2 regions of the Microbacterium aurantiacum genome follow, and region 1 is predicted to be linked to the other one. Evidence: predicted binding sites of a transcription regulator. Region 1 holds the regulator's gene; the other holds the start of a gene.

Region 1 (14,501 bases):
GGATCGCGTGTGCGTCATCGACCACGGTCGGATCGTCGCCGAGGGCACCCCGACCCAGCTGCGCGCGCTGCACAGCCGGAGTGTCCTGCGCATCACCTCGACGGCGCCGCGCCGACTCGCGGCGCTGGCGGGCGCCCGCGGTCTCGAGGTCGAGCAGGACGGCGATGTCAGCGTCCTCGCGGTACCGGGGGCGGCGGAGGCGATGGAGATCCTCCGCGCGCACGAGGGGGACGTCACCGACTTCGAGTTCCGTCACGGGCGGATGGACGACGTCTTCCTCGCCCTCACCGGCCGCTCGGGTACCGCTGACGGGGAGGACCGTTCGTGAGCATCGTCGGGGCCCTCGTCGGGCGGAACCTCCGGGTCTTCTTCCGGGACCGGATGAACGTCTTCTTCTCCCTCCTGAGCGGGCTGATCCTGTTCGTCCTGTACACCCTCTTCCTGGCCCGGCTGCAGACCGACGGCCTGGAACAGCAGTTCCCCCAGGCGACCCCCGAGGAGGTGACGGCCTTCATCAACACCTGGATGTTCGCCGGCATCATCCTCCTCACGACCATCACCACCGGGCTCGGCGCGCTATCCGCCCTCGTCGAGGACGGCCAGACCGGACGCTTCGGGGATTTCCTCGTCGCGCCGATCCGTCGCAGCGACATCGTGCTGGGTTATCTCCTCGCGGCGATCGCGGTGGCGCTGATCATGTCGTCGATCGTGCTCATCGTGAGCCTGCTGTATCTGGGACTGGTCGACGGCACCTGGCTGGGTCTCGAAGAGATCGGCGCTCTGGTCGCAGTGATGGTGCTGTGCTGCACGGCGTTCACCGCGCTGTCCGCCTTCGCGGCGTCGTTCGTCCGCAGCACGAGCGCGTTCTCCGCGCTGTCGACTGTGGTCGGAACGGCGATCGGCTTCATCGCGGGCGCGTACATTCCCGTGGGGTCCCTGCCGGCGTCCGTCGTGGACGTCATCAACGTGCTGCCGTTCTCACAGGCGGCGATGCTGCTGCGGCGGCCCTTCACCGAGGACTCCCTCGCCGTGCTCGCCGACGGCAACAGCACCGCCGGGGAGAGCCTGCGAGAGTTCTACGGGGTGGATCTCTTCGTCGGCGAGACGCAGCTGACCGTCGGCATCGCGATCGCCGTCCTCGTGGTCGTGGCGGTCGGATTCACGGCACTGGCGGCGGCGCGCATCCGCGCCGTCGTGCGCTGAGCCCACCCGCCGGCCGCGGCGCCTCGCGACGCCCTCAGCTGCGGATCGTAGAATATCGGCCATCATGTCTTCCCCTTCCTCCGCGCCGACCGTCATCGCGCCGTCGCCCGCGGCCCGCGCCGCAGACGGCCGCATCCGCACCTACGAAGTACGCACCTTCGGCTGTCAGATGAACGTCCATGATTCCGAGCGCCTGTCGGGTTCGCTCGAGAGCGCGGGCTACGTCCCTGCGGACGCCGGCAGCGAGGCCGACGTGATCGTGATCAACACCTGCGCGGTCCGCGACAACGCCGCCGGCAAGCTCTACGGAACGCTCGGGCACCTCAAGTCGCGCAAAGACAAGCACGAGGGGATGCAGATCGCCGTCGGCGGCTGCATGGCGCAGATGGACAAGGATGCCGTCCTCGACAAGGCTCCCTGGGTGGACGTCGTCTTCGGCACACACAACATGGGCTCTCTCCCCGGCCTGCTCGAGCGTGCGCGGCACAACCAGGCGGCGGAGCTGGAGATCCTCGAGGCTCTGGACGTGTTCCCCTCGACGCTTCCGACCAAGCGCGACTCCGTGCACAGCGGTTGGGTGTCGATCTCGGTGGGATGCAACAACACCTGCACGTTCTGCATCGTGCCGAGCCTGCGCGGCAAGGAGAAGGATCGGCGTCCGGGCGACATCCTGAATGAGATCCGTCTCCTCGTCGAGGACGGTGCGGTGGAGGTGACGCTGCTCGGGCAGAACGTCAACTCCTACGGAGTCGAGTTCGGCGACCGGCACGCCTTCGGGAAGCTGCTGCGGGCTGCGGGGGAGATCCCCGGACTCGAGCGAATCCGGTTCACCAGCCCGCACCCGGCGGCGTTCACCGACGACGTGATCGACGCGATGGCGGAGACCCCGTCGGTGATGCCGCAGCTGCACATGCCGCTGCAGTCGGGTAGCGACCGGATCCTCAAGGCCATGCGGCGCTCGTACCGCAGTGAGCGGTTCCTCGGCATCCTCGAGCGGGTGCGCGCGCGGATGCCGCACGCGGCGATCTCCACGGACATCATCGTCGGCTTCCCCGGCGAGACGGAGGAGGACTTCCAGGACACCCTGCGCGTCGTGGAGCAGGCGCGATTCGCCAGTGCCTTCACCTTCCAGTATTCGATCCGCGAGGGAACACCGGCGGCGACCATGCCGGACCAGGTCCCCAAGGAGGTCGTCCAGGAACGCTACGAGCGCCTCATCGCGCTGCAGGAGCGGATCTCGCTGGAGGAGAACCAGGCGCAGCTCGGGCGTGAGGTCGAGGTGCTCGTGTCCGCAGGCGAGGGGAAGAAGGATGCCGCGACCCGGCGTCTCACCGGCCGCGCCGAGGACAACCGGCTGGTGCACTTCGAGGTGCCGGAGGGCTCCGAGCTCCCGCGACCCGGCGACGCCGTGCGCGTGGTCATCACCCACGCCGCGCCCTTCCACCTCCTGGCGGACGCGCCTGTCGGCGGTTCCCTGCGGATCCGGCGGACGAGATCCGGCGACGCGTGGGACCGCACGCAGGCGGAGTCCTGCGGCGTGCCGGCGCCCGCCGGTGCTCCGCGCGCGGTGTCGCTCGGCCTTCCCCTGCGCCGCGTCGAGGGGTGATCGCCACCGGAGTGCCCGGAACGCGACTCTGGGTGGTCGTCGGAGCCACCGGGACGGGGAAGTCCGCCTTCTCCCTGGACCTCGCCGAAGCGCTCGCACGGACCGGCCCCGGGGCCGAGATCGTGAACGCCGACGCGATGCAGGTGTATCGCGGGATGGACATCGGCACGGCGAAGATCTCCGTCGACGCGCGGCGCGGCATCCCGCACCACCTCTTCGACGAGCTGGACGTGACCGAGGATGCCGCCGTGGCGTGGTACCAGCCGCGCGCGAGGCAGCTGATCTCGGAGATCTCCGCGCGAGGCCACGACGCGATCCTCGTCGGAGGGTCGGGTCTCTACGTCTCGAGCGTCATCCACGACTTCCGCTTTCCACCTCGCGACGACGCCGCGCGCGCACGATGGGAGGCGGAGCTCGATCGATCCGGTCCGGGCTCGCTGTATGCGCGCTTGCGAGATCGCGATCCGGACACGGCCGCGCGGATCGACCCGAAGAACGGACGACGGATCGTCCGTGCGCTGGAGATTCTGGACCAGGGTCAGGCGACCCACGGGGCGAGCCTGCCCGACGCGCCCACCCTGTGGCATGAGGACACGCGCCTCATTGGGCTGTCGAGTCCGAGGGATGAGCTCGTCGCGCGTCTCGACACGCGCGTCCAGCAGATGTGGCGGGACGGCCTCCTCGACGAGGTTCGGGCCCTCCGCGCACGCGGATGGGATCGAGGGACGACCGCCCGACGGGCGATCGGCTACGCGCAGGCCGCCGAGGAATTGGACGGACTGCTCACGCGCGACGAGGCGATCGCGCGGACCCAGGCGCTGACCCGTCGTTACGCCCGACGCCAGGTGTCATGGTTCCGGCGCTACGAGGGGCTGCGCTGGCAGGAGCAGGGGGTCGACGCATCCGTCCTCCTCGACGACTCCGGGGCTCACGGGTCGCCCGCCTAGACTGGTGCGCATGCCGCAGACCGTCCCGTTCACCAAAGGCCACGGCACGGGGAACGACTTCGTGATCGTCCCCGATCCGGACGGAGCGCTCCACCTCTCCGACGATCAGGTGGCGGTGCTGTGCGACCGACGATTCGGCATCGGCGGCGACGGCATCCTCCGCGTCGTTCGTGCCCGAAGCCTCGCTGAGGGCGAGGAAGCCGCCGCGGCGGGTGTCGAGTGGTTCATGGACTACCGCAACGCCGACGGCTCTGCGGCGGAGATGTGCGGCAACGGCATCCGCGTTTTCGCCCGTTATCTGGCGGACGTCGGATGGGCCGACCCGGATGCCGGTCCCGTGCGGATCGGCACGCGCGCCGGGATCAAGGCCGTCACGCGTCACGAGCGAGGGTTCGAGGTCGACCTCGGGCCGTGGCGCGTGGAGTCCGGAGACGTCCTCGTCCGCGTCCGTGGGGGCGGTGCACCCCGACCGGGTCTCGGGATCGACGTGGGCAACCCCCACGTCGTGGTGGCCCTCCCCGATGAGCGCGAACTCGAGGAGCTCGATCTCACGGCGGTGCCCCAGCTGCACCCGACGCCCCGCCACGGAGCCAACGTCGAGTTCGTCGTCCCCGGTGATCCGCTGGTCCGCGACGGGGTCGGGATGATCCGGATGCGGGTGTTCGAACGGGGAGTGGGAGAGACGCTCAGCTGCGGAACCGGCGTGGCCGCCTCAGCGCTCGCCGTGCGGCACTGGGCGGGCCCGGCAGCCCCGGACCGATGGAACGTGGAGGTTCCGGGCGGTTCCCTGGGCGTCCGGACCGTCGACCTGGACGGCACGCTTCACGTGCTCCTGTCGGGACCGGCCTCCCTGGTCTTCTCGGGGGAGATCTCGCTGGCCTGACTCATCTCGCCGGTCTGGCTCAGGGAGCGCGATGGGCTCCGTCGGCGGTGATCCGTGACGGCGCACGCGCAGCACTCGGAAACCCCGGCTCGTCGCGGCGCGGTGCACGCTGTAGCCGCGCTCGAACGTCGCTGCCAACCAGCGTTGCAGGGAGTCGGAGCCGAGGTTCCGCTGCACCACCAGCCAGGCGTCGGATCGCTCGTCCAAACGCGGGATCCACTTCTCCAGCAGACCGTGCAGCTCGTTCTTCCCGACGCGGATCGGGGGATTCGAGCGGATCGATCGGAACACGATGTCGTCGGGAACATCCTCGGGTCGCACGGCGTTGACGTGGGGGAGTCCGAGGCTCTCCGCATTGCGACGAACCAGATCCAGGGCGCGCTCGTTCACATCGACAGCCCAGATCGTCGCGTGCGGCGACGCCATCGCAAGGGACAGCGATATCGGCCCCCACCCGGAGCCGATGTCGAGCAGGTGTCCCCCCGCGGGGGGAGGGGGCGTGTTCGCCAGGAGCACCGCGGTGCCCGAGTCGACGTGATCGGGGCTGAACACGCCGCCGGCGGTCATGACCTCGACCTCCCGTCCCTGGAGTACCACGCGGATACGCCGCAGGTTCTCCGGACTGGCGGGGGAAGCACTGAAGTAGTGGTCGCTTCCCATGGCTCACGAGCGTAGCGGAGGACGCCGCCTGCGCGGGAGGCTAGAATTCACGGATGCCCGGGCCCCGGCATCCCGGAAGGAACTGATGACGCACCACACCACACCGCCCACCGCCGACGAGCAGCCGGTGGACCCGGTGGATCGCGTGCTGTCGCACGCCGACACCGGATCCGGTGCGCGCGTGTTCGGGAACGCACAGGCGCTCCAGGACGCGTCCACCGCGTACGGTGCGGACAGCGACGGCGATCAGTGGGATCGTGAGGAGCGCGCCGCCCTCCGGCGCGTCCCCGGGCTGTCGACCGAGCTCGAGGACGTCACCGAGGTCGAGTACCGCCAGCTGCGTCTGGAGAACGTCGTCCTGGTGGGTGTGCATCCGCAGGGCGCGACCGAGGACGCCGAGAACTCGCTGCGCGAGCTCGCCGCGTTGGCCGAGACGGCCGGTGCCGTGGTGCTCGACGGCGTGCTGCAGCGGCGGCCGCACCCCGACCCGGCGACGTACGTGGGGCGGGGCAAGGCGGAGGAGCTCCGTGACATCGTCGCCGCCGTCGGCGCCGACACCGTGATCGCCGACACCGAACTCGCCCCGAGCCAGCGGCGTGCCCTCGAGGACGTGGTGAAGGTGAAGGTCATCGACCGCACCACGGTCATCCTCGACATCTTCAGCCAGCACGCCAAGAGTCGCGAGGGCAAAGCCCAGGTCGAGCTCGCCCAGCTGGAGTACCTCCTCCCGCGTCTGCGCGGGTGGGGCGACTCGATGTCACGCCAGGCGGGCGGCCAGGTCGGCGCCGGTGGTGCCGGCATGGGCTCCCGCGGTCCGGGTGAGACGAAGATCGAGCTCGACCGTCGTCGTATCCGCACCCGCATGGCGCAGCTGCGTCGTCAGATCCGCGACTTCGCGCCGGCGCGGGACGCCAAACGCGCGGAGCGCAGGCGCAACACGATTCCGTCGGTCGCGATCGCGGGGTACACCAACGCGGGCAAATCCAGCCTTCTGAACCGGCTCACCAGCGCGGGCGTGCTGGTGGAGAACGCCCTGTTCGCGACGCTCGACGCGACGGTCCGCCGCGCCGAGGCCGAGGACGGTCGGGTGTACACGCTCACGGACACGGTCGGATTCGTGCGGAACCTGCCTCACCAGCTCGTCGAAGCCTTCCGTTCCACGCTCGAAGAGGTGGGACAGGCCGACGTCATCGTCCACGTGGTGGACGGCGCCCATCCCGACCCGGCGGCGCAGCTGGCGACCGTCCGCGATGTGATCGGCGATGTCGGCGCGCGGGATCTTCCCGAGATCGTGGTGTTCAACAAGGCCGATCTCCTGGACGACGACGCGCGTCTCCTGCTGCGCGGGCTGCAGCCGGACGCCGTCTTCGCTTCTTCCCGCACCGGCGAGGGCGTTGCGGAGCTTCGGGCGACGATCGAGGCGGCGCTTCCGCTCCCCGCTGTCGAGGTGCACGCGCTCGTGCCCTACGACCGCGGAGAGCTGGTGTCGGCGATCCACGAGCACGGCATGATCCTCGCCGAAGAGCACGAGGAGGAGGGCACCGCGGTGCATGCGCGGGTCGGTGAGCACCTGGCGGCACGCCTGGCGCCGTTCCTCCGGAACTAGTCCAGCGTCAGCGGCGGGATTCCCGGAGGAGTGAAGCCGAAGACCAGCCCGAGGAAGGCGAGCTCCGCCTCGAGGGCGCGCTCGATGGTCTCCGCCCGGCGGAATCCGTGCCCCTCACCGTCGAAGAGCAGATAGGCGTGGGGCACGCCCGCCGCGGTGAGGGCGTCGCGGACGGCTTCGGACTGCGACGGCGGGACGACGGCATCCTCCGAACCCTGCTCGATCAGGAGCGGCGTGCGGAAGTCCTCCGGTCGCGTGAGCGGGGACAGCTCGACGTAGCGCGCCTCGGCCTCGGGGAGCGGCCCGACGAGCCCGTCGAGGTAGCGGGACTCGAAGTCCTCGGTCTCCGCGGCGAGGAGGCGCAGATCCGCGACGCCGTAGCGGCTGATCCCGGCGGCGAAGACATCGGTGCCGGTGACCGCGCGGAGCACGGTCCAGCCGCCGGCCGACCCGCCCGCGATGGCCACGCGGTCCGGGTCTAGCCGCCCCTCCGCGGCCAGCGCGCTGACCACCGCGACGATGTCGTCGACGTCGACGATGCCCCAGGCGCCGCGGAGCCGCTCGCGGTAGGGGCGGCCGTAGCCCGTGGAGCCGCCGTAGTTGACGTCGAGTACACCGATGCCTCGGCTGGTGAGATAGGCGATCTTGCCGGATGCTGCGCCGCCGACGTGCGCGGTCGGACCGCCGTGGACGAACACGACGTACGGCGAAGCCGTGCTCGCGTCCGCGCGGTCGCGCGCCGGAACCGGGACGTCGGGGTTGGTCGGAGGGAAGTCGAAGGCGTGGACGGGGCCGTGCGGTCCGTTCACCGTGACCTCGCGGGCGGTGGGGGTGAACGCCGCCGGCCAGGGCGGAACGTCGCCGGCGATCCGGACCACGTCTTCGGGCTTGTCGACGTCGACGTCCACGAGCCGGAGCGCCGGCATGCCGTGGGCCGTCGTGCCGCTGACGAGCACCCGCGCTCCCGCGGCGTCCTCGATCGCCGCGGTCGCGATGACATCCACCGGAAGGCGCCGTGCACCCCCGTCCGGCGAGAGGAGGACGATCTCGTCGCTCCCGCGGGTGCGCACCGCGACGATCCGGCCGTCGTCGAGAGGGCGGAACCAGCGCGTGCCGAGGACCCAGAGCGGACCCCCGGTGTCGGCGTCGGCCGGGGCGACGGAGGTGCGGGTCCCGGTGCGGAGATCGTGACGCCAGAGGTTCCACCGTCCGTCGGGATCGTCGGAGTAGAGGAGTGTGTCGTCGTCGAGCCAGACCGGTTGCACCGGCGAGGACCCGCCTCCGGCGATCGCGCGCCCCTCGTTCCCGGGTATGCGGATCTCCGCGACCCGCACCTCCGCCCGGTCCCAGGGCATGTCGGGGTGGTTCCAGGCGATCCAGGCGATCCGCCCGCCGTCGGGGGAGAGTGCCGGGTGGGCGACGAAATCGCTTCCGGTGGCCAGGACAGTCGGCGGGGTGCCGGCATCGCCGTTCCAGGGGATCTCCACGATGTCGCGCCGCACGGGTGCGCCGAGGGTCTCGCGGACGGCGAGGAGCCGCCCGCTTTGAACGCTCAGGCCTCCGAAGCGGACGTCCGGGTCCTCCGCGGTGAGGGCGGTCGGCGCCGAGCCGGGAGCGAGGGCGTAGACCCGCTGGTCGGTCTTCTCCACGAACACCAGGAGGTCCTCGTGCGCCGCCCACGCGCCCCCGCCGTACTCATGGACGCGCGAGCGGGCGTTCCAGGGCGTGGGCAGGAGTGTCCGGACATCGCCGTCCGCGCTGCGTGCCCGGACGGCGATGCGGCCGCCCTCGTCGGGAAGCGATTCACCCCACCAGATCTCGTCGCGCGCCGGCCCGGCGAAGCATGCGCCCTCGAGGCGAGGCGACGAACGGGCGACCGATCGCGCGTCCAGGGGTGACGGCCATGCGCCCCAGGCGGGGGCGGACGCGGGAGCGTTGTGTTCCGAGGGGGTGGTCACCCCCTCCACGCTAGAGCGAAACCGTCGGAAGCGCCGCTACCGGGCTGTTTCGACCTCGGCCTGTCGGATCTGCAGGACCTCGAGGATGAGCGCGACGCCGAGGGTCGTCAGGATCACGGCGACGATGTCGCCGATGCTGAGGGGGCGCAGCGCGAACAGCCACAGGACGGCGCCCGCGGCCAGGAGCACGCGGACGAGGACGCGACGTGTCCCGAGCCAGCGGCCGAAGCGACCGGTGTCCACCCCCCACACGGCGACGCGGGCGCGCGCGGCCGCGCCGGCGCGTCCGCCGGCGGCGCGCAGAGCGCGAGCGGGACGGGAGCGGCCGAGCATCCACCCGGCGACGGCGACGAGGACGCCGAGGAGCGCGAGGACGGCGGCGGAGTGCGCCATCGCCCCGACCATCTGTGCGTAGATCACTTCCAGCGCCGACGGCGAGAGGCCGGCGTCCTGCGCGACCGCGCCGACCCCGGCGCCGCCGACGGCGAACCCGGCCGCGAGTGAACCGGCGCCGAGTGCCAACGCCACGCCGGTTCCGAGGACGGCGACACTGCGGCGCCGGGCGAGGAGGATGCCGAGGCCGAAGAGCGCGAGCGTCACGACGGGGAGCCACCACCCGCCCACGGCGGCGGCGGCATAGCCGGTGCGCAAGAGCGCCAGGTTCTGCCCGTCTCCGAGGATGATCACCCGGTCGACGGCCGGGATGAGGGTCGCGACGCCGATCCCGCGATCCTGCAGGTTCCCCTTGACCCGTTCGACGACGGCTCCCAGCTGGATGCCGACCCCGTCGTCGGTGCGGACGACCAGACCGCCCCCGTCGGAGGTGGCCGCCGCGGTCAACGCGCGATGGGCCGCTCGCGTCGTCGTCGCCCAGACATCGGTGAAGGCGTCGGAGGCCACCACGCGGGTGACCGTGGTCTGCACGAGGCTCTCGAGTCCGGCCGCTGCCGGCCGCTGGAGCAGCTCCAGGGCGGATGCCGCACGCGGGGGGAGGCCGAGATCGGTGACGGCCGAGAACACCTCGGCCGTGAGGGCGTCGAAGTCGACCTGGTCGGTGATCGCCTCCATCGTCTCGTCGACGATGAGCGCCTGCACGGACGGGTCGGTCGACAGCGGCGCGAGCGTCGACACGAACGCGTCCTCGTCGACGAGCTGGACGCGGGTCCAGGCGGACACGATCGACACGGGGACGAGGACAGCCGCGATGATGATGCACACCGCGGAGGCGAGGCTGCGGATCCGACCCCGGCCGGATCGCGGTGCGGGCTCGTCATCCTGGCGGACGGACAGTCGGGCGTTCTCCGCTTCCAGCTCGCGGATGCGCGCCTCGAGCGCGGCGTGATCGGAGGACTCCATGGTCATGGGGCCATCATGGTGCACCCGCCGCGGTCGGCGTCGGAGGATCACCCCCGGCGGGTGAGCCCCCCGGGGAGTCAGACGCTGCGGAGGACGGCGACGACTTTGCCGAGGACGACGGCGTCGTCGCCGAGGATGGGTTCGAAGGCCGAGTTGCGCGGAAGCAGCCACGTATGGCCGTCCCTCTGACGGAAGGTCTTCACGGTCGCTTCGCCGTCGAGCATCGCGGCGACGATGTCGCCGTTGTCGGCGCTCGGCTGAGAACGCACGACGACCCAGTCGCCGTCGCAGATGGCGGCGTCGATCATCGACTCCCCGGTGACCTTGAGCATGAACAGGTCGCCCTTGCCGACGAGCTGTCGGGGCAGGGGGAAGATCTCGTCGATCTGCTGGTCGGCGGTGATGGGGACGCCGGCTGCGATGCGCCCCACCAGCGGCACGAGGGCGGCGTCGCCGACCGTGGGGGAGGCGTCCACGGGGCTCTCGGTGGCCGTGCCGGGCAGATCGATGAGCACCTCCATCGCGCGGGTCTTGCCGGCGTCGCGCCGGAGGTATCCGCTGAGTTCGAGCTGGTTGAGCTGGTGCGTGACGCTGGACAGCGACTTCAGCCCTACCGCATCGCCGATCTCGCGCATGCTCGGCGGGTATCCGTGGCGGGCGATCGACCGCTGGATGACTTCCAGGATCGCCAGCTGCTTCTCGCTCAGGCTCTTGCGGCGCCGGGTGTGCGGCTTCTGAGATCCGGTGACGTCGCTCATCTCGGCTCCTGTCTCGCCCTGTGTCGCAGAGCGGTCTTCGAATGTCGGAGGTCCGTGGTGTGGTTCCGCTATCGAAACCGTATCCGCACCTTCGGACCATCGCCGGGATCGGAGGGGCGTGTCGCTTTCGACAGTGTCGGTCCGATCCCGGCATTTGACATCCACCATAGTCGAAGATAGCTTCGGAAGAGAAGTTCGCGTGCGGCTCCTCTGGCCGGGGGTCGCATGCGAACTCCCGAACAGAGAACGGCTCCGACCGATCTCAGAGGAGAAGAACATGACCACCATCGACACCACCTGGTACCCCCGTCCGATCGCCCCGCGGACGCGGCTTCGATTGACAACGCGGGGGCGCCGCGCGCTGGCGTTCGTGGTGGCGCTGCCGGTGTCCGTCGCCATGGTGCTCGCGGTGATCAGCGGCGGCAGCGCTCTGGCGGGACGCGAGGGGGGCGCGCCGGAGGGCACGTTCTCGGCGGTCGTCGTCGCGCCGGGGGATTCGCTCTGGTCCATCGCTGAGCGGGTCGCGCCGGGCGCGGATCCGCGCGACGTGGTCGATGCCATCGTGCGGCTCAACGCCCTCGACGGCGCCGGTCTGCAGGCGGGTCAGAGCCTCGCGATCCCGACGGACTACGCGCCCGGTCGGTGATCGGCCCGGGCGGGCGGGGCGCCCTACGATGGGAGGGGTGACCACCCGCTTGGAAGACCTTCCCCTGCGCGATGACCTCCGGGGGATGACACCGTACGGCGCGCCTCAGGCCGCCCTCCCCGTCGCGCTCAACGTCAACGAGAACACCCACCCGGTTCCGGAAGAGGTCGCCGACGACATCCTCGACGCGGTGGCGCTCGCGCTCCGCGAGGTCAATCGGTACCCGGACCGTGAGTTCACCGGTCTGCGCGAGGGGTTCGCGCAGTACCTCGGCCACGGCCTCGAAGCGGCCAACATCTGGGCCGCGAACGGGTCGAACGAGGTTCTCCAACACATGCTTCAGGCGTTCGGCGGGCCGGGTCGGCGCGCGTTCGGGTTCGCCCCCACCTACTCGATGTATCCGATCCTCACGCGCGCGACGGGCGCGGAATGGGTCGCCGGCAGACGTCGCGAGGACTTCACCGTCGATCCGGAGGATGCCGCTCGGCAGGTCGCCGACGCCGGGGCGGACGTCGTCTTCCTCTGCGCGCCGAACAACCCCACCGGCACGCCGATGGGCCTGGACGCCATCCGCGCGGTGTACGACGCCACGGACGGCGTCGTCATCGTCGACGAGGCCTATCAGGAGTTCGCCCCGCGGGAAGAGCCGTCCGCACTCACGCTGCTCCCCGGCCGCGAGCGGCTCGTGGTCTCGCGCACGATGAGCAAGGCCTTCGCCTTCGCGGGCGCGCGGGTCGGATATCTCGCGGCGGATCCCGCCGTCGTCGACGCGTTGCGCCTGGTGCGCCTTCCATACCACCTCAGCGCGCTCACGCAGGCGGCGGCGACCGCCGCGCTGCAGCACGCCCCGACCATGCTCCGGATGGTCGACGACATCGTCGCCCAGCGCGACCGCATCTCAGCGACGCTGCAGGCACTGGGATACCGCCCCTACGAATCCTGGACCAACTTCGTGCTCTTCGGCGGTGTCGACGATCCCCGCGCCGTCTGGGACGGGCTCTACGAGCGCGGCGTCCTCATCCGGGACGTCGGGATCCCGCACCACCTTCGTGTGACGGCGGGGACCGAGGAGGAGACGACGGCGTTCCTCGACGCGTTGGCCTCGGTAGGATCGGGCGCATGAGCGCCGCCCGTACCGCCTCCCTCTCGCGTGCGACCAGTGAGTCACGCGTCGAACTGGAGCTCGACCTCGACGGCACCGGCCGCAGCCGCATCCAGACGACCGTGCCGTTCTTCGACCACATGCTCACCGCGTTCGCGAAGCACTCCCTGACCGACCTCACGGTCCGCGCCGAGGGCGACACCGACATCGACGCGCACCACACGGTCGAGGACGTGTCGATCGTGCTGGGGCAGGCGATCCGCGAGGCGCTCGGCGACAAGTCCGGGATCGCGCGGTACGGTGATGCGCTCGTGCCGCTCGACGAGGCGCTCGCGCAGGCGGTCGTCGACATCAGCGGCCGACCCTACCTGGTCCACTCGGGCGAGCCCGTCGGATTCGAGCACCACCTCATCGGCGGGCACTTCACCGGCTCCCTCGTCCGGCACAGCTTCGAAGCGATCAGCGTCCACGCCGCCCTGACCGTCCACGTGCGCGTCCTCGGCGGCCGCGACCCCCATCACATCGCCGAGGCCGAGTACAAGGCCTTCGCGCGGGCGTTCCGCCAGGCGAAGGCCTTGGATCCTCTCGTCGAGGGCATCCCGAGCACGAAGGGTGCTCTGTGACAGAGGCGCCTCCCCGCCCGACCGTCGCCGTCCTGGACTACGGGTCGGGCAACGTCCACTCCGCCGTCAAGGCGCTGATCGCGGCAGGCGCCGATGCGCGGCTCACCTCGGATGCCGGGTTCGTCCGGGACGCGGACGGGCTCGTGGTGCCGGGCGTCGGGGCCTTCCACGCGGTGATGGCGGCGCTGCGCGCCCAGCGCGGAGACCAGCTCATCGAGCGCCGTCTCGCCGGGGGACGCCCGGTGCTCGGCATCTGTGTCGGGATGCAGGTCATGTTCGATCTCGGCGTGGAGCGGGGGAACGACACGGAGGGTCTGGGCGAATGGCCCGGGACCGTCACGCAGCTCGACGCGCCCGTCCTGCCGCACATGGGGTGGAACACCGTCACTCCGGGTGAGGGAACGGTGTTGTTCCGCGGCCTCGAGCAGGAGCGCTTCTACTTCGTGCACTCGTTCGCCGCTCAGAGCTGGCCCATGGTCCGCCAGGACCCTTTCCGCGAGCCCGTCCTCACGTGGAGCACCTACGGCTCCTCGTTCCTCGCCGCGGTCGAGAACGGTCCGCTGTCGGCCACTCAGTTCCACCCGGAGAAGTCGGGGGAGGCGGGCATCCGGCTGCTGTCCAATTGGATCGGCGGCCTCGCCGGGGCTACTCTCTGAGATCGTGCCCCGCAGCGGGTCCGTTCCCGCCCCACCCGTCACGCACGAGGAACCATGAACGATTTCGCGTCCACGCCCACGCTGACCCTTCTGCCCGCCGTCGACGTCGCCGATGGCAAGGCCGTCCGGCTGACCCAGGGGGAGGCCGGCACCGAGACCAGCTACGGCGACCCCATCGACGCCGCACACGAGTGGGCCCGCCAGGGTGCGCAGTGGATCCACCTCGTCGACCTCGACGCGGCGTTCGGCCGCGGCAACAACGCCTCCATCCTCCGCAAGGTGATCAAGTCCGTGCGCGGCGTCCAGGTCGAATTGTCCGGCGGCATCCGTGACGATCGCACGCTGGAGGCGGCGCTGGAGAGCGGTGCCGCCCGCATCAACCTCGGCACGGCCGCGCTCGAGAACCCGGAGTGGGCCGCGGATGTCATCGGACGCTACGGAGACGTCATCGCCGTCGGCCTCGACGTGCGCGGCACGACCCTCGCCGCACGCGGGTG
Region 2 (14,501 bases), on a different contig from region 1:
GGGATCCGGATGCCGAAGCTCGTCCGGGTGCGTCCGTTCGACGATCCCGGATACCGCCGCATGAAGGCCGGCGAAGGATTTCGGTTCGTCGACGCCTCGGGGAAAGCCGTCCCGGAGCGGGACCGCGCCCGTCTGCAGACCCTCGTGATCCCGCCGGCCTGGCAGGAAGTGTGGATCTGCTGCGAGGCTCGGGGCCACATCCAGGTGGTCGGCACCGACGATGCCGGGCGGCGCCAATACATCTACCACCCGGACTGGACCGCCGGCCGTGACAAGGGCAAGTTCACGCGTGCCCTCGCGCTCGCCGAGGCGCTTCCGCGCGCGCGGGCGCGGGTCACCGCGTCGCTCCGCCGGGACGCGCTGGACCGCGAACGCGTGCTCGCGGCATCCTTCCGCCTCCTCGATCAGGGGGCGCTGCGCATCGGATCCACGCGGTACTTCACCAAGCACGGCAGTCGCGGCCTCACCACCCTGCAGCGTCGGGACGCCGCGGTCGAGGCGACGCTCGTCGCGCTGCGCTTTCCGGGGAAGAGCGGCCAGCGCCAGAACATCGAGATCGACGACGCTGACCTCGCGCTCGCCGTGGCGCTGATGGCGGCGGGCCGCCCGTCGTCCCCACTGCTCGCATGGGAGCGCGGGCGGCGGCGGGTGCCGGTGACGCCGACCGAGGTGAACGCCTACGTCCGGACCCTCACCGGCGGGTCGTTCACGGCGAAGGACTTCCGGACTCTCCGCGGCACGATCCTCGCGGCCGACGCGCTCGCGCGCATCGGCGAGGTCTCCACCGCCCGCGAGCGCAAGCGTGCCGAAGTGCTCGCGGTGAAGGCGACCGCGACCGCCCTCGGGAACACGCCCGCGGTCGCGCGGAGTTCCTACATCGACCCGCGGGTGTGGTCGCGGTACAAGGACGGGCACCTGCTGGACACATCCGTCTCGCCGGAGTCCGCGATCCGGGCGTTGCTGCGTCCGGGGCGGTGACGGGGCGAAGCTAACGTGGGCGCGTGAGCTCCGTCGTCAGCGTGCGCACCCTCGGTCTCGTGATCGCGGGGGGAGCGGTCGGCGTGCTGGCACGCGAGATGCTCCTCGTTCCGGTCGACGCCCGATCCCTGCCGTGGGCGACGCTTGCGGTCAACATCGCCGGGTCCCTCCTCCTCGGCGTCGTCGTGGGCTGGCTCGATGACCGGCATCCGCAGGCCCGCGCGTTCCTCGGCACCGGCGTGATGGGCGGGTTCACGACCTACAGCGCGTTCGCGGTGGCCTCCGCCGCCTTCATCGGCGCGGATCCCGGAGCGCTCGGTCCCGCGGCGCTGCTGATCGCGGCATCCGTCCTCGGGGGAATCCTCGCCGCGTTCGTCGGCCTCGTCATCGGGCGTCGCATCGCCGACGTGCCGGGCGAGCTCGAGGATCCGGAGGATGCGCGGTGAACCTCGGGCTCATCCTCCTCGCCGCCCTCGCCGGAGGACTCGGCGCGGGCGCACGCTACGTCCTCGACCGGCTGATCACGACGCGCACGCGCACGGTGTTCCCCGTCGGCATCCTCGTCGTCAATGCGACGGGATCGTTCCTCCTGGGTCTCCTCACGGGCCTCGGCGCCGCGATCGTGCCCCCCGATCTTCTCCTCGTGCTCGGCGTGGGCCTCCTCGGCGGGTACACGACCTTCAGCACGGTCGCGGTCGAGTCGGTGCTCGCCGCCGAGCGTCGGGAGTTCGTCGTCGCCGCCGGGAACCTGCTCGGGACGCTCGTCCTCTCCGTCGCGCTCGCCCTGGGCGGAATCGCCCTCGGTGCCGGAATCGCCGTGGGATACTGAACCCTCGATACATCCGCGTATCGAAACGCCCCCGCACCACCCGCACACGCACCCGAAGGCTCCCGTGTCGAACCTCGCCGTCCTCAGCCTCAAGAACCGGGCGCTCATCGCCCTGGTCACGATCGTCGTCGCCATCTTCGGTGGCATCGCGCTGAACTCCTTGAAGCAGGAGCTCATCCCCTCGATCGAGTTCCCCGCCCTCATCGTCGTCTCGACCTACCCGGGCGCTTCGCCCGAGGTCGTGAGCAACGACGTCTCGTCGCCGATCGAATCGGCGATCCAGGCGGTCCCGGGCCTGGAGTCGACGACGGCGACGAGTACGACCAACGCCTCGATCGTCCAGGCCTCGTTCACCTACGGCACCGATCTCGGCACGGCCGAGCAGAAGATCACGCAGGCGATCAACCGCATCCCGGGCGGGCTGCCGGACGGCGTCGAACCGAACGTCATCTCCGCGAGCATCGACGACTTCCCCGTCATCCAGCTCGCCGTCACCGGTTACGACGACGAGGAGACCATCCAGTCCACCCTGGATTCGACGGTCATCCCCGAGCTCGAGGACATCGACGGCGTCAACGCCGCGCAGGTCGTCGGCGGCGTGGGGCAGCGGATCACCATCACCCCGGATGCCGAGGCCCTCGCCGCGGCCGGCTTCAGCCAGCAGGCCATCACCGACGCGCTGGAGCAGAACGGCGTGCTCTTCCCCGGCGGCGAGATCACCGAGGACTCCCAGACCCTCACCGTGCAGACGGGGTCGAAGATCACGTCCCTCGAGGAGGTCGCGAACCTTCCGCTGGTCCCGAGCGACGAGTCGCAGTTCCAGGCGGGGCCGCAGACGATCGGCGACGTCGCGGATGTCGTGCAGGAGCGGGACCCGGTCACCACGGTCTCGCGGGTGAACGGCGACCCGGCCCTGACCATCGCCATCACCAAACTCCCCGCCGCGAACACCGTCGAGGTGTCGCAGGCGGTGGTCGCCGCACTCCCCGGGCTCGAAGACCAGCTGTCGGGCGTGGAGCTCTCCGTCATCTTCGACCAGGCCCCGTACATCGAGAAGTCGATCGAGACCCTCGCGGTCGAGGGAGGATTCGGTCTGCTCTTCGCGGTCCTGGTGATCCTCGTCTTCCTCCTGTCGGTGCGCGCGACGCTCGTGACGGCGATCTCGATCCCCACGAGCCTCCTGGTCACCTTCATCGGCCTGCAGGCCTTCGGATACTCCCTGAACATCCTGACCCTCGGCGCGATCACGATCTCGATCGGTCGTGTGGTGGACGACTCGATCGTCGTCATCGAGAACATCCGTCGCCACTACGTCGGCAACGCGCCCAAGCTCGCGAGCATCATCCGCGCCGTCCGCGAAGTCGCCTCGGCGATCACGTCCTCGACCATCACCACCGTCGCCGTCTTCCTGCCGATCGCCTTCGTCGGCGACGTCACGGGTGAGCTCTTCCGTCCGTTCGCCCTGACGGCGAGCCTCGCGCTGCTGGCCTCCCTCGTCGTGGCGCTCACCATCGTGCCGGTGCTGGCGTACTGGTTCCTGAAGCCGGGGAAGCCGCTCCTCGACGCGCAGGGTCGCGAGATCGACCCCGAGAACCCCACGGCGCCGATGGATCGTCTGCAGAAGGGGTACGCCCCGGTCCTGCGCTGGACGCTCCGGCACTCGTTCGCCACGCTCGGCATCGCGATCCTGGTCCTAGCCGGCACAGTCGCCCTCGCGCCGCTGATGAAGACCAACTTCCTCGGAGACTCGGGGCAGAACACGTTCACCATGACCCAGTCCATCGGCGAGGCCCCGAGCCTCGAGGCCGAGGCGGCGGCCGCCGAGCCCGTCGAGGCCGCGATCGTCGACATCGAGGGCATCGAGACCGTCCAGGTGTCGATCGGGTCGAGCGGCAACGCGCTGCGTGACGCCTTCGCCGGCGGGGGCAGCGGCATCACCTACTCGATCACCACCGAGACGGGCGTCGACCAGGTCGCGCTCCGTGAAGAGGTCCAGCGTGCGATCGACGGGCTCGACGACGTCGGCGACGTGACGATCGCGGGCGGCAACGGCGGGTTCGGATCGACCGACATCGAGATCGACGTCACCGCTCCCGACGCGACCACCCTGCAGGAGGCGACCGACGCGGTCGTCGCGAGCCTGGACGGGCTCGACGACGTCAGCCAGGTCACGAGCAACCTCTCGGCATCCCTTCCGTTCATCTCGGTCGTCGTCGATCGGGAGCGCGCCGCCGAGCTCGGACTCTCCGAGGTGGCCGTCGGCGCCCTGGTCTCCAACACGATGCAGCCGCAGAGCATCGGCAGCGTCGAGATCGACGATGCGGGACTGACCGTCTACCTCGCGGTCGTCGACCCGCCGACGACGATCGACGAGCTCCGCGACCTCGAGGTCTTCACCGCGCAGGGACCGCTGCCGCTGTCCGACGTCGCAACGGTGGAGGAGAGCCAGGGGCCGACCTCGATCACCACCGAGCGCGGCGTCCGCACCTCGACCGTGACGGTGACCCCGGCGACCGACAACCTCGCTCAGGCGACGCAGTCGGTGACCGAGGCCCTGGAGGGCGCCGACCTGCCGTCGGCGGCCGACGCGACCCTCGGGGGCGTGGTGTCCGACCAGAACGAGGCCTTCACTCAGCTCGGCCTCGCGCTGCTCGCGGCGATCCTCATCGTCTACGTCGTCATGGTCGCGACGTTCAAGTCGCTCCGCCAGCCGCTGCTGCTGCTGATCTCGGTGCCGTTCGCGGCGACCGGCGCGATCATCCTGCAGGTCATCACCGGCATCCCGCTCGGCGTCGCGTCGCTCATCGGCGTCCTGATGCTGATCGGCATCGTGGTGACGAACGCGATCGTCCTCATCGACCTCGTCAACCAGTACCGGGAGAAGGGGCTGTCGGCGTACGAGGCGACGGTTGCCGGTGCGGTGCGTCGACTCCGCCCGATCCTCATGACCGCGCTCGCGACGATCCTCGCCCTGACCCCGCTCGGTCTCGGAATCACCGGCAGTGGTGGGTTCATCTCGCAGCCGCTCGCGATCGTCGTGATCGGTGGTCTCATCTCCTCCACGCTGCTGACGCTGCTCGTGCTGCCCGCGCTCTACAACCTCGTCGAGGGGGCCAAGGAGCGTCGCCTCGCGCGGCGCACGGGCGGTGCGGACTCCTCCACGAACGCCGAGGGTGACGCCGCGGGTGCGAGCGGGGCGCCGGTCGCTCCGATGAGCCGCCGCGAGCTGCGCGCGCGCGAGCGCGGGGTCGCCGACACCGCGGGCGTTCCGGTGGTGGCGGGTACTGCGACGGCGCTGGCCACCGTCGCCGTTCCCGTCATCGAGGAAGCACCGGACGTCGAGGTGCCGTCCACGGATGCCGAGCCCCCGGCGGGAGCTGCCGAGGCCGCCGCCGAGGATGCCGAAAGCGGTGGAGCGCTCGAGTCCCCGGTCGACGAGGGCCCCGGCTCGCTGTCCGCGCTCGCGGCGGCCGATCCGGTGATTGAGGAGGCACCGGACGTCGAGGTGCCGTCCACGGATGCCGAGCCCCCGGCGGGAGCCGCCGAGGCCGCCGCCGAGGATGCCCTCACCGGAGGGGTGCACAATCCGGAGACGCCGGAATCGGACGAGGACGAGCAGGACACGCAGGACGACCAGGACAGCCAGGACGAGGAACGGCAGGACTGACCCACCCGCGAACCGGGGTACGGCCGAGTCGGCGTCGCGTCAGGGTCGGCGCGACGCCGAGGGTCTGTGGCTGCGGTCGCGACCGGCAGTCGTCATCCCCGCCGCCCGAGCGCGGGTGCGGCGTGGTGCTCCGCTCAGCGTTGCGTGGGCCGGGGCCGTGGGACGCGTCGAGCCCTGGGTCGACCGGGCGGCACTGATGGTGCGAGGCGTGTTCGGCATGTAGGCGCGGTTCCGCGGGCGGCGCACACGGCGGCGGATGGGTCGGTGAGGTGCCCGCCGCGAGGGCTCGTCGGCCTCATCACCGGGGACGGCACGCGCTGTGCGGTGGCCGGCCGCGCTGCGGTTCGTGTGCGGCATCCATCCGCGTACGACGCGGTTCAACGCCGGGAGCCAGATCCCGACGATGCCGAAGGCCATGGCCTCGTACGCGGCGAGGGTGATGACCTGGAGAATCAGCAGAACCATTCCCGAGGCGATGATCAGCACGCCGAACGCGGTGCCGAGGCGGAAGCGGAGGCTCACCTTCCGAAGACCGAGCGCGAACGCGAACATCGCGAGGAACGACAGGGCGAGGCCCGCCGCCGCGCGGTCGTGCATGTCCATGCTGACGGGGATGGGGATGAGGCCGACGACCGTCAGATGCAGGCCGGCCGACGCGATCGCCCAGCGAAGACCGCGTGAAGCGCGGATGGTCATGACGTGGGAGAGATCGGCGGCGAGGAAGACCGCGTAGAGCACGAGGAGCGCTCCGGCGATGATGACCGCTCCGTTGAAGGACGAGCTGGAGAAGTCGCCGAAGGTGCCGAGCTGCGAGAAGTGCAGCTGCCACCACAGGTGGTCGCGGGTCGTCAGGATCGCCAGTGCGACACCGGCCACGAGGACCGCGATGGCGAGGGTGGAAATGCGCTGCGAGAGATTGATCGGTGCGACGGCGACGGCGACGACGGATCGACGCGGCATCCGTCCGGGCGCACCCACAGGGGGGAGCGTCTCGAGCGGAACATCGGATCGGGTCGTCGTGTGCACTTCGCTCACCGTGAGTCAGCGGCCAGGGGGATCGAGGAGCGCCGCGTCCCCCTATCGGCACGTCCGCGAAGCGCGTCTCCGGCGGCTGTTCCGCTCGCCTCCGTCATCCGGCACTCTTCAAGTGGTATAGAGTACCGCGCTGCTGTCGCATTCTCCCAAATGGTGCGTCGCCGCCTTGACGGCGCACCGCAGTGAGCGCCAAGAGTGCGTGCGTCCGCGGGCATGGGTTCATTCTGGCGCGCGTATGTGTCATCGAGGTTGCGAGCTGCGAGAATCTTCGCCTCCGTTGACGGTTCCGATCCGTGGATGGGCCTCTCAGGCGCGTGGACTAGGCTCGTGCGGTCGGCTCTGGACAAGCGCGTACTGCGCTCCGAGTTCTGTGAGTCCCTGGGGCCGATGGTGAGCGTCGATCGACGCGCATGAACCATCACATGAATGGCCCCCGGCCCACGAGCGCCCGGGTTTGACCGCGATCCGACTGAGATGTCGTCGGGCGCGGCGCTGTTCTCGTGCGAGAACCGAAGGAACAACCATGCCCAAGAACAAGAAGCCCGCCGGCGGCCGCCCCGCCAAGAACTTCGAGCCCCGCTACGGCGAGCGTTCGCAGGGGTCCTACCAGGATCGCAAGCGCCGCACCGAGTCGTCCGCTCCCGGCCGCTCCGGCGCTCCCGCCGGCAGCCGCAGCCCCGGACACCGCGGATACCGCCCCGAGACCGAGGACGCCGCCCCCAAGCGTCGGTGGAGCGCGCAGGAGAAGGTCGGCCGCGACGAAGCGCGCGGCATCCGTACGCATGGGAGCGCGGATCGCGCCGGTCGCCGTCCGGCCGACGCCCGCCCCGAGCGCGGCCGCACGGACCGGATGGACCGGGTGCCGCGCGACGACCGCCGCACGTTCGGCGACGCGCGCCCGTCGACGCGCGATGACCGTCCGCGTCGCTCGTTCGATGACGACCGTCCGCGCAAGTCGTTCGATAACGACCGTCCGCGCAAGTCGTTCGATAACGACCGTCCGCGCCGTTCGTTCGACGAGGACCGTCCGCGCCGTTCCTTCGAGGGCGACCGTCCGCGGAAGTCTTTCGACAATGATCGTCCCCGGAAGTCTTTCGACAACGACCGGCCTCGCCGTTCGTTCGACAACGACCGTCCGCAGAAGTCGTTCGACAGTGACCGTCCGCGTCGTTCCTTCGACGAGGACCGTCCTCGGAAGTCGTTCGACAGCGACCGTCCTCGGAAGTCGTTCGACAACGATCGTCCGCGTCGTTCGTTCGACAGCGACCGTCCCCGTCGTTCCTTCGATAATGACCGTCCGCGCAAGTCGTTCGACAACGACCGACCTCGGCGCGACCAGTCGACCCGCCCGGTGCGCACGCGCGCTCAGGATGACCGCGTCGACGTCGTCCACGATCGCCTCCAGGCGCAGGCCGTCCAGGCCACCGTCGTCGAGGGGGCGACCTTCTCCGATCTCGGTCTCGGTGACAACATCGTGCGGGTCCTCGCGGACCTCGGCGCGGCGTCCCCCTTCCCGATCCAGGCCGCCACGATCGGGCCGATCCTCGCCGGCACCGATGTGCTCGCCCGCGGCCGCACCGGCTCCGGAAAGACCATCGCGTTCGGGGCGCCGCTCGTCGAGAGCATCCTCCGCTCGCAGGCCGGCAAGCGCCGGGCCTTCGGCCGCAACCCGCGTGCCCTGATCCTCGCGCCGACCCGTGAGCTGGCGCTGCAGATCGACCGCACGATCCAGCCCATCGCGCGCAGTGTCGGCCTCTTCACCACCCAGATCTACGGCGGTGTGCCCCAGGGGCGTCAGGTCGGCGCGCTGAAGAAGGGCGTCGACATCATCATCGGCACCCCCGGCCGCATCGAGGACCTCGTCGAGCAGGGCAAGCTCGACCTGTCCGACATCGAGATCGCGGTCCTCGACGAGGCCGACCACATGTGCGAGCTCGGGTTCCTCGAGCCGGTGCAGCGGATCCTCCGCCACACCGCGGACGGATCCCAGAAGCTCCTCTTCTCCGCAACGCTCGACCGCGAGGTCGCCGCGCTGGTGGACGAGTTCCTCGTCGAGCCGGCCGTCTACGAGGTCGCCGGTGAGGACCAGGACTCCGGCACGATCGACCACCGCGTCCTGGTGATCGATCACCGCGACAAGGCCGACATCCTCGCGTCCTTGGTCGAGCGGGAGGGCAAGACGTTGGTCTTCGCCCGCACGCGCGCCTACGCCGAGACGCTCGCCGAGCAATTCGACGATGCCGGGATCCGCGCCCTCGCGCTGCACGGCGATCTCAACCAGGCCAAGCGCACCCGCAACCTCGAGCGCCTCACGTCCGGTCGCGTCCAGGTGCTCGTCGCGACGGATGTCGCCGCCCGCGGCATCCACGTCGACGACATCGACCTCGTGGTGCAGGCCGATGCGCCCGACGAGTACAAGACCTACCTCCACCGCTCGGGCCGCACCGGACGTGCCGGTCGCGCCGGTACGGTCGTGACGCTGATCACCCGTCAGCGCCGCCGCCGCATGAGCGAACTCCTGGACCGCGCCGAGATCGACGCGCCCTTCGAGGACGCGCGGCCCGGCGACGATCTGCTGGAGGAGCTCTCGGGCCGTCAGGCATCGAACGTCGACGCCTGAGTCAGAAGAGCATGGCCGGGGCGGATGCCGCGGCGCGGCCTCGCGCGGTGGTGACCACCGTCGCGGCGGTCGAGCGCCGCTGCGCGAGCCCCGGCATCCCTTCGCCGCGAGGGCTGTCGTCCTCCGACTGTCCGCCGAGGCCATGTCGGCGTAAGAGCGGCCGGACCCGTTTGGCGAGCCAGGTGCGGTACGCCTTCGACGCGTACGCCGCCGCGCCCGGGTAGAGGCCGCGGTACGACGACACCAGTTCCGGATGCTCGCGCTCGAGCCACTGCAGGAACCACTCCTTCGCACCCGGCCGAAGGTGCAAGGCGCCGAAGACCACCCGTGTGGCGCCGGCGTCGGCGATGCGGCGGAGCGCGTCGTCGAGCGCCGGGATCGAGTCGGTCAGGTGCGGCAGGATCGGCATCAGGAAGACCGTCACCCGGAAGCCTGTCTCGGCGGCAGCGCGCACGGTGTCGAGCCGCGCCGCGGTGGACGGCGTCCCGGGCTCGATCGCCCGTTGCAGGACGTCGTCGAAGACGGCGATCGACAGGGCGATCGTCACGGGGACCTCGCGTGCGGCATCGACGAGGAGCGGAAGATCGCGGCGGAGCAGCGTCCCTTTCGTCAGGATCGAGAAGGGCGTGCCCGCGTCGGTCAGGGCGGAGACGATCCCCGGCATCAGGCGGTACCGTCCCTCTGCCCGCTGGTAGGGATCCGTGTTCGTCCCGAGCATCACCGGATCGTGCAGCCACGTCGGGCGCGCGAGCTCGCGCCGCAGCACCTCGGCGACGTTGACCTTCACGACGATCTGACTGTCGAAGTCGTGGCCGGCGTCGAGCTCGAGATACTCGTGCGTTCCCCGGGCGAAGCAGTAGGTGCAGGCATGGCTGCACCCGCGGTACGGGTTGACGGTCCAATCGAACGGGACCCCGGATGCCGTCGGCACGTGGTTCAAGGCGCTCTTGGCGAGCACCTCGTGGAAGACCACGCCGGCGAACTCGGGTGTCGTGACGGATTGCACGAACCCGCCCAGATGCTCCATGCCGGGGAGGGCCCCGGCATCCGTCTCGCCCAATCGCTGTCCCTGCCATCGCATATTCTCAGGGGAACAAAAATTCGACGTTAAGTCAAGGGGGTGCGATTCGAATTAGAACAGTCGCGATGAGATTGGGTCCCGGGTCGTGCGAGACCCCGTGGGCAGGGCACAATGGCCGACGTGCTCCAGGCCGGATCCCCCGAACCCGCCGCCCGCCACGCCGGTGCGCCGCGTGGCGCGCGGATCGGTGTGGGCGCGGCCGTGCTGGCCGTCGCGGCCCTCCTCGTGGGGGCGTCGGCGACGCTGACCAGCCTCACGGCTCCGGCTCCGGCTCCGGCGAGGACGGAAGGCTCGACCGCCGAGGTCGTGGAGTCCGCCGCGCTCTCGGTGGCGGAGGTGCCCGCGTTCGCCGGGCCGATCGCGGCCCTTCCGGTCCCCGAACAGACGGCGCTCGCCGCGGCGGTCGACCCGTGCGCGCTGCCCGAGGTCGTCGCTGCGCTGGGCGCCGGAGACGACGAGGCGGTCATCGCGGGCTTCGGTGGCGCCGAGCCGTTCCGGGTCGCGGTGACGGAGGACCGGGCGCCGTGCGTGAGCCTCGACGACCCGGCGCGCACCTGGATGGTCGTGAACAAGGTCCGCCCCTACGCGCCGATGTCGTTCCGGCCGACGGCCCTCGCACTGCCCGACGGGGTGCGTTCGCTCAGCGGTGGTGCGCTGCACGAGAAGTCCGCGACGGCGCTGGCGACCATGGCCGCCGATGCCCGCGACGCCGGGGTGGGCGAGATCGCCCTCGCCAGCGGCTTCCGCTCGTACGAGACGCAGACGGACACCTACCGCAGCCACGTCGCCGGCCGCGGGGTGGAGGGCGCCGACCTGGTGAGCGCCCGCCCGGGGTTCAGCGAGCATCAATCGGGGTTCGCCGCCGATGTCGTCGCGTGCGACGGCGGATGCGGCACGCTCGACGACCTCGCGGCGACGCCGCAGGGGCGATGGGTGCACGACAACGCCTGGCGCTACGGCTGGATCGTCCGGTACGGCGAAGGCATGACGGACGTGACGGGCTACGTTCCGGAGGCGTGGCATCTGCGCTACATCGGGCCCGCGCTCGCCCAGGAGTATCACGACGGCGGGTGGGAATCGCTCGAGGAGTTCTTCGGCCTTCAGCCCGCTCCGGACTACATCGGCTGATTCGCGGTCACGGATGTCGGTGGAACTGAGTACCCTGGCATCCGGGATGCGATTTCACGGCATCCGTTTGCTCGAGGACGAGAGGACCACGCCATGGAGCGCGACATCTACGACGAGGATCACGAGGCGTTCCGCGACGTCGTGAAGGAGTTCGTCAAGCGGTACGTCACGCTCGCCGACATCGCCCGATGGGATGCCGACGGCGAGGTCGATCGCGACACGATGCGCGCGGCGGGCGAGTCCGGCCTCATCGGGCTCTCTGTCCCCGAGGAGTTCGGCGGCGCAGGCATGCTGCAGGACTACCGCTTCCGCGCGGTCGTGAACGAGGAGATCATCGCGGCGGGTGCGGGAAGCCTCGCGGGGGCCTTCGGGATCCAGGACGACCTCGCCGTCCCCTACCTCGTGCACATGGGCACCGACGAGCAGAAGCAGACCTGGCTTCCGCGCATGGCGACGGGCGAGGTCATCGGCGCGCTCGCGATGACCGAGCCGGGCGCCGGGAGCGACCTGCGCGGTATCAAGACGACCGCGAAGAAGGTCGACGGCGGCTACATCGTCAACGGCGCGAAGACCTTCATCTCCTCGGGCGCCACCGCCGACATCGTCGTCACGTTCGTCAAGACCGGCGAGGGCGACCGCCCCGACGCGTTCAGCCTCCTCATCATCGAAACGGCGTCGGAGGGCTTCGACCACGGCAAGAAGCTCCACAAGATGGGCTTCCAGGGGCACGACACCGCGGAGCTCAGCTTCAGCGACGTCTTCGTTTCCGACGCGAACCTCATCGGCGGGCGCGAGGGCCAGGGGTTCGTGCAGCTCATGATGAACCTGCCGCTGGAGCGCCTCTCGATCGGCGTCGCCGCCGCGGCCGCGGCGCAGGCGGGGCTCGATTGGACGCTGACCTACACGAAGGAGCGCGAGGCGTTCGGCCAGCGCATCATCGACTTCCAGAACTCCCGCTTCGCCCTGGCCGACATCGCCACCACCGTAGACGCCCTGTGGGCGTACCTCGACCGCGCGCTCCTGGCGTACCGCGACGGCAAGCTGTCGGCCGAAGAGGCGGCGAAGGTCAAGTTCTGGGCGACCGAGCGCGAGTGGGACGTGCTCGACGCGTGCGTCCAGCTCCACGGCGGCTACGGCTACATCATGGAGTACCCGATCGCGCGCGCCTTCCTCGACGCCCGCGTCCACCGCATCTACGGGGGCACGAACGAGATCATGCGCGAGATCGTCGGGCGACAGCTCGCCGGCAAGCGCTGAGAGGTCCGTTCTCAGGGCTCCGGGTCAGGCGGATGCCCACGGGAAGGTCGTGGTGAACACCGCGGCGGATGCCGCCCAGAAGAGGATCGCGAAGACGACATCGCGCGCGCGGAACGGCACCAGGTGCCGTTCCGTGCGGCCCGCATAGGCGCCGAAGGCGCGGGCATCCATCGCCAGCGCGACGCGCTCGGCGTGCCGGATTGCACCGGCGAGGAGCGGGACGACGTAACTCGTCCAGCGTCGGACGGCGGCGATCGGTCCGCGCCCGCGGTTCGCGCCGCGGACCCGGTGGGCTTGGCGGATGACCTCGAGCTCGTGCCCGAAGCGCGGGACGAACCGGAACGCGGCCAACGCCGTATACCCGATCCGATACGGAACCCGCAGCTGCTGGATGCTCGCCCGCACGAGATCCGGCCCGGTCGTCGACAGGCCCGGGATGAGCGAGAGGGCCAGGATCGCCGCCAGTCTCAGCCCCGTCGCGAAGCCGATCTCCAGCGCTCCCGCGTAGAGGGTCCACGCCCCGATCTGCAGGACCGGCGCGGTGTCATCGACCAGCGCGGCATCCGTCCACAGCGAGAGCCCCAGGCCGATCGCCAGTGCCACCGCGGGGACGGCGAGCCCGAGGATCAGCGCGAGCCGCACCGACATCCGGACCCCCACAAGGAGGACGAGGTATCCGAGGGCGAGGAAGACGAGAGGCGTCCGCAGGTCGCGGACGAACACCAGCAGGACGATCGGCGGAAGGACCGCGGCGACCTTCGCGAGCGGGTTCAGCCGGTACAGGAACCGCCAGGGCGCGGCATCCGTGATCTCGCGGTACGGATCGACGACCGCCGTGGGGGCGGTGGCGGGGAAGCTCACGACGGAATCCCGTCCGTGCGGGATCGGACACCGGCACGGGCGCCGACCGGGGTCCCGGGGAGGTCGGAGACACGGGTCGCCTCCGCGAGGTGCGGATGCCTCGCCACCCCGTGCAGTGCGCGCGCGAGTGGCGGCATGCGCAGTCCCGCCCGGCCGATGAGATCGGGGTCGGCGAACACCTCCGCCGTCGGGGCGTCCGCGAGGATCCGGCCGTCCGCCATGACCACGACGCGCTCGGCATGGTCGGCGACGAGCTGCATGTCGTGGGTGACGACGATGATGGTCGTGCCGTCGTCGTGGAGGTCGCGGAGGAGAGACAGGAGCTCCTCGGCGCGCGCCCGGTCCTGACCGAAGGTCGGCTCATCCAGCGCCAGGACGCCGGCGCCCGCGACCAGCGCGGTGCCGACGGACAGGCGTCGCTTCTGCCCGCCGGAGAGCAGGAATGGATGGACGTGCGCGCGTTCGGCGAGGCCGAAGCGCTCAAGAAGCGCCGTCGCGCGTTCCCGCACCTCCTCCTCCGAGGCGGCGGTGCGGCGCAGACCGTGCGCGATCTCTTCGAAGACGGATGCGGTGATGAACTGGTGCTCGGGATTCTGGAAGACGAAGCCGACACGTTCGGCGCGCGTGCGCTCGTCGAGCCGGGCGATGTCGTGGCCGCCCACGCGCACGGTCCCCTTCGGTGACGGGAGGACTCCGGCCATCGCCTGGACCAGTGTGGTCTTGCCCGCTCCGTTGGCGCCGACGACGGCGACGAACGAGCCGCGGGGGATGTCGACGGTCACGTCGTGGAGGACCGGCGTCTTCCCCCGTCGGAGGGTCAGATCGCGCACCTCGATCGCCGCGCCGGCGGTCTCGGGTGAGAGGCCGGGGGTCGAGGAATCGGCGACGAGGGCGGACGCGGCATCCGGCGCCGGCTGCGCCTCGAGGGCCGCCCGGAGCTCATCCGGTGTGAGCGGCAGGGGGGCGAACGCGTAGCCCGCCCCCCGCAGCCGCAGCGCGGCGAGCGTGGAGGTCGGAAGCCAGACGCCCAGCGCGGCCAGTCGCT

What was found. Region 1 encodes LexA, which represses DNA repair genes until DNA is damaged. Its sites were predicted from a motif close to TCGAACANNTGTTCGA; they were not measured.
Region 2: the regulator LexA is predicted to act here: its motif matches at 10,219-10,234, upstream of KZC50_RS03485 (Rv2578c family radical SAM protein).

What each region holds. Positions count from the first base shown of each region.
Region 1 is NZ_JAHWXH010000004.1:22,197-36,697, reverse strand. Features, by position in the region: gene KZC50_RS14245 (ABC transporter ATP-binding protein) at 1-328, shown strand, start outside; gene KZC50_RS14240 (ABC transporter permease) at 325-1,203, shown strand; gene miaB (tRNA (N6-isopentenyl adenosine(37)-C2)-methylthiotransferase MiaB) at 1,268-2,809, shown strand; gene miaA (tRNA (adenosine(37)-N6)-dimethylallyltransferase MiaA) at 2,806-3,756, shown strand; gene dapF (diaminopimelate epimerase) at 3,767-4,639, shown strand; partial or broken gene KZC50_RS14220 (class I SAM-dependent methyltransferase) at 4,661-5,299, opposite strand; gene hflX (GTPase HflX) at 5,385-6,905, shown strand; gene KZC50_RS14210 (S9 family peptidase) at 6,902-8,863, opposite strand; gene KZC50_RS14205 (hypothetical protein) at 8,900-10,225, opposite strand; gene lexA (transcriptional repressor LexA) at 10,297-10,977, opposite strand; gene KZC50_RS14195 (LysM peptidoglycan-binding domain-containing protein) at 11,255-11,623, shown strand; gene KZC50_RS14190 (histidinol-phosphate transaminase) at 11,652-12,746, shown strand; gene hisB (imidazoleglycerol-phosphate dehydratase HisB) at 12,743-13,348, shown strand; gene hisH (imidazole glycerol phosphate synthase subunit HisH) at 13,345-14,004, shown strand; gene priA (bifunctional 1-(5-phosphoribosyl)-5-((5-phosphoribosylamino)methylideneamino)imidazole-4-carboxamide isomerase/phosphoribosylanthranilate isomerase PriA) at 14,059-14,501, shown strand, end outside.
Region 2 is NZ_JAHWXH010000001.1:740,753-755,253, reverse strand. Features, by position in the region: gene KZC50_RS03515 (DNA topoisomerase IB) at 10-978, shown strand; gene KZC50_RS03510 (fluoride efflux transporter FluC) at 1,002-1,424, shown strand; gene KZC50_RS03505 (fluoride efflux transporter FluC) at 1,421-1,807, shown strand; gene KZC50_RS03500 (efflux RND transporter permease subunit) at 1,872-5,474, shown strand; gene KZC50_RS03495 (DUF998 domain-containing protein) at 5,514-6,500, opposite strand; gene KZC50_RS03490 (DEAD/DEAH box helicase) at 7,033-9,129, shown strand; gene KZC50_RS03485 (Rv2578c family radical SAM protein) at 9,131-10,210, opposite strand; gene KZC50_RS03480 (M15 family metallopeptidase) at 10,322-11,338, shown strand; gene KZC50_RS03475 (acyl-CoA dehydrogenase family protein) at 11,432-12,595, shown strand; gene KZC50_RS03470 (energy-coupling factor transporter transmembrane component T family protein) at 12,620-13,456, opposite strand; gene KZC50_RS03465 (ABC transporter ATP-binding protein) at 13,453-14,501, opposite strand, start outside.